One region of the Pedobacter sp. W3I1 genome, then DNA from elsewhere that is predicted to be linked to it. Evidence: riboswitches for the same ligand, from Rfam matches in the RefSeq annotation. Region 1 holds a riboswitch; the other holds the start of a gene.
What was found. Region 1 has a riboswitch for cobalamin ahead of metE (5-methyltetrahydropteroyltriglutamate--homocysteine S-methyltransferase). Riboswitches for the same ligand answer to the same signal wherever they lie in the genome.

Region 2: linked by a shared signal. The riboswitch ahead of QF042_RS12980 (TonB-dependent siderophore receptor) and the one ahead of metE (5-methyltetrahydropteroyltriglutamate--homocysteine S-methyltransferase) in region 1 are both predicted to bind cobalamin.

What each region holds. Positions count from the first base shown of each region.
Region 1 covers NZ_JAUSXN010000001.1:364,066-366,268, reverse strand. Annotated here, with positions in the region: gene QF042_RS01575 (M14 metallopeptidase family protein) at 1-147, opposite strand, end outside; gene QF042_RS01570 (hypothetical protein) at 261-533, shown strand; cobalamin riboswitch at 771-979, shown strand; gene metE (5-methyltetrahydropteroyltriglutamate--homocysteine S-methyltransferase) at 1,177-2,203, shown strand, end outside.
Region 2 covers NZ_JAUSXN010000001.1:3,116,199-3,118,401, reverse strand. Annotated here, with positions in the region: gene QF042_RS12980 (TonB-dependent siderophore receptor) at 1-959, opposite strand, end outside; cobalamin riboswitch at 1,057-1,253, opposite strand; gene QF042_RS12975 (serine hydrolase) at 1,338-2,203, shown strand, end outside.

The DNA of each region.
Region 1 (2,203 bases):
TGTTTGGGTATAATTGGCCAGTTGATAATCGTCACCGATATCAAAACCAAAATGAGATTTTGGCGTTGGCACTTCCTGGGCCAGTACTGCACAGCTATTTATCATTAAAAAAGCAATAAAAAGCCTTTTAAAGTAGATTTTTATCATAATAAGGTTTAGTTAGGTAATCAAATATAATAGAGAATAAGCTCCAAAAACGGCTTGCTGTAAATTTGTTACAAGTGATTCTATGAGCATACTATTAACCACAGATAAAAAGGATGCACACAGATATAAGTGTTTATGTACGCTCACCTAATTTATTATTTAATGCGGCGTTGAAATTTTCTAAGGCACTATGCTGGCTTGCTTTGAAAAAACGAACAGGTTATACCGAAGAACGTCGTCAATCCCAAGAGCAGGAAATCAAAAAAACAGATGCAGGACAGAACCCCTTAGCACACCCAAACCTTAACGCAGTGGTTTTGTGTTCAAATCTGCAAAAACATTCAATTAGCACCAACGAACAAAACAAAGTGCCGTTGTTTTTTTGATGAGGGAGAGGGCGTGTGGAGGCTCCTTGTTGGATTGACGAAGCGCTTTGGGTACTTTGGCGCTCCAAAGTACCATGCCTCCGCGGCATAGAGCGGAAAAATATTTACTATATATGTCCACATAGTCTCTAACTGATGAGCATTTGTATGGAGGTGGTAAAATCAATGCTTACAAAAATACCTTAATCTTTAAATCCTAATCCATACATTTGTCCTGATGTAAGTTCTTAACTTTATTTTTCATCAACCGATACAGGTTCCCGGAATACAACCGGGATTAATAGGGAATCGTGTGCAAATCACGAGCTGTCGCGCAACTGTAAATTCTGTCTTTTTGTTAAAAAGACAACGGTCTTATCATTCATGCCACTGTGCCGTTTACCGGGATGGGAAGGCGATAAGACCGGGAATAAGTCAGGAGACCTGCCTATATTGAATTGACGGTGCTTTCGCGTTATAAAGTAATTGGTCAGGTCTGATTGTACAACATAAAATTAACCATTTTATATGCTTGCTTTAAGCTTCTGGCTGATGAGTAGGTTGTTTGTGCCCAAACCTTTCCTTTTTTATTTCTAACAAAAAACATTATAAAATATTGCTTTAAGAGCTTTTAAACGATTTATTTACTTAATCTTTAAAAGAGATGCTAACGCAAAATCTGGGCTATCCGCGAATAGGTAGCCAAAGGGAATTAAAGAAAATCTGCGAAAATTACTGGGCAGATAAAACTGGGTACAAAAATGTACTTCAGGTGGGAAAAAACATTCGCCACGAAAACTGGAACCTTCAAAAAGAAGCTGGAATTGATGTTATTCCATCAAACGACTTTTCTTTTTATGATCATGTGCTCGATCATTCTTTAACTTTTGGGGCAATACCGAAAAGGTATAACGAAGTGATCCTGAAAAAAGGAAATTCTGAACTTGATCTCTATTTTGCCATGGCCAGGGGTTATCAAAAAGAAGGTCTGGATGTGGTAGCGATGGAAATGACCAAATGGTTCGATACCAATTATCATTACATTGTTCCTGAATTTTACAAAGATCAGCCGTTTAAACTTTTCTCCACCAAAATTATCGATGAGTTTTATGAGGCAAAACAATTGGGCATTGCGACTAAGCCTGTTTTAATTGGCCCGGTTTCTTACCTTTTATTGGGAAAAGAAAAAGAAGCTGGCTTTGAAAAGATCGATCTGATCAAAAATCTCCTTCCGGTTTATATCGAAATTTTATCCCGATTAGACGCTTTGGATGTAGAGTATGTTCAGTTTGATGAGCCATTTTTGACTTTAGACCTTACCGAAAAAGACAAAAAAGCTTACGAATATGCTTATAAAGAGATCAGAAAGGCTTTCCCAAGGTTAAAAATTGTTTTGGCTACCTATTTCGAAGGCCTGGGCAATAATTTAGCACTAACTACTTCACTCCCGGTAAATATTTTACATATCGACCTGGTACGTGCTGAAGGTCAATTAGCGGATGTTTTAGCTTTGTTAAAAGAAGATACCATCCTTTCGTTAGGTTTGGTAGACGGAAGAAACATCTGGAAAAATGATTTCGAGAAATCTGTTTCAATCATTAATCAAGTTGCAGAAAAAAGAGGCTTGGATAAAGTGTGGATCGCCCCATCTTGTTCCCTAATCCACTCACCGGTAGATTTAGACATTGAAA
Region 2 (2,203 bases), 2.8 Mb from region 1:
TTTAAGAATTTACTTTCGAAACCTGCATAACTCGAATTTACATTGTTTGAGTTGCTCTCGTGGCTGTAATTAAGCGTTATTTTACCAGTATTGAATTTATACTCGGAATTGAAACCTGCACTAAATTGTTTTAAAACAGAATTGTTGGTCGGTAAGCCATCGCTAAATGCACCTTCATCTATTTTATAATCGCCATAGAAGTAACGTAAAAATGGGTTAACAGAGAAATTTTTGTCGAGTTTAATTCCGAAATTAGCATTTAAACCATCGGTTTTAAAGCCGTCTTTATCAAAGATGGCTGCACTTCCAACTGGTGCAACGGCTTCAGAAATCCCATCAGTTTTTAAATGCGTGTAGTTAATATTGTAAGAAAAACCTTCTACGCCACCATTTAAACCGATAGTTCCTTTGTAAGTTTCAAAGCTGCCCGCACTGGCTACACCATAAATGGTATTTCCTTTAGGTCCACCCTTTTTAGTTACGATGTTGATTACACCTGCAACAGCATCCGATCCGTAAATAGTCGACTGGCCACCTCTTAAAATCTCAATATGATCGATCTGATCGATTGAGAACAGACGTAAATCAAATGTACCACTAATACTTGAAGGGTCATTCTGGATAATCCCATCAACCAATACTAAAGTATAACCACTTCCCGATCCTCTAAAAAAGATACTTTTGTCTTTTCCCTGGTTGCTGTTTCCTCCGCTGATGATGATACCAGCCTGTTCGTTTAATAAATCCGGTAATGATTTGCCGTTACTGCGTTCGAGTACTTCGCGACTGATAATGCTGACCACTTTACCTGTTTGCGATTGTTTCTGATCGTTTTTTGTCGCAGAAATTACAACATCTTTAAGCTGTAAACTGTCTTGATTTTGAGCATTAGCCACCTGGCTAATCATTAACTGCGCTAGCCCTAGACTGGCTACAGTTAGCATTCTTTTTTTGTTCATTTGATTGTGGTTTTGCCCACAGCCAACAGATTAGGAAAGGAAATGAAAATACGAAAAACGTTATGTATCTCAATCCTAGCTTCAATCCCCGAAAGCTATGAAATTAAATGCTGAAGGCAGGTCTTCTGACTTACTCCCGGGTTTCCGGCCTTCCCATGCCGAACGAGTCGGAACAGTGGCAGATTGATTGGAAATCCGTTAAGGAGCTTACAGCTGCGGGACAGTTACAGATTTACACTGTATTCCCTTTTAATTCCGGGTGTAAAGCCGGAAACCAAAAGCGCTGCAAAAGTAACAAAATTAAACAACATGTAAAATGGATGATGGAAAATGGTGATTTTAATAGAAAAGGCTAAATTAGGAATCAAATTTTTACTCATGAAAAGGATTTTAATTATTGCATTTTCGTTAATCGGCATATCTGCTATGGCACAAAAAACCGATACTGTTTTTCTGAAGAAAATGATGGAAAGCAAACCCGAACTTTTTTCTTCGGTGCTCCATCATCCACATAAAAACGAAATACAAATTCTATATACCCAGGTTAACCGTGATGTAAAGAATAGACCTGCTTTTAAAACGTTTAGCTATAATTTAGATCCGCACCATTATTTTTATCCCGCCAGTACGGTTAAACTTGCTGCGGTGATTTTTGCCCTGGAAAAGGTAAACCGGTTAAAAAACACTGGTTTAACAGCCAAAAGCACCATGATTACTGATAGCGCCTATAAAGGACAAACCAAAGTTTTAAAAGATACAAGTGCTAAAAACGGGCTTCCATCAATAGAACATTATGTTAAAAAGATTTTGCTTACCAGCGATAACGATGCTTTTAACCGTTTATTCGAATTTATTAGCCGGGCAGAAATTAATGAAAAACTGAAAGCAAACGGATTAAACGATAGCCGTATTTTAAACCGCCTGGCCATTGGCGATGCCGGCGAATCTGCCAAACATACCAATCCCATTAAGTTTTATAATGGAGATCATTTGGTGTATGATCAAGCAGCGCAGTACGATCCAAAAGAATATGAATTGAAATTGACGAATCTGGTAATGGGCACCGGATATATGGATAGTACAAACAAGTTAGTAAACAAGCCTTTCAGCTTAGCAGGCAAAAATGCCTTCGCCATTAACGACCAACAAAAGCTCATGCAGAAATTAATTTTTCCTGAGGCTTTCCCAGTGAAAGAACAGTTTAATCTTACACCAGAAGATTATAAGCTTATTTACACTTATAT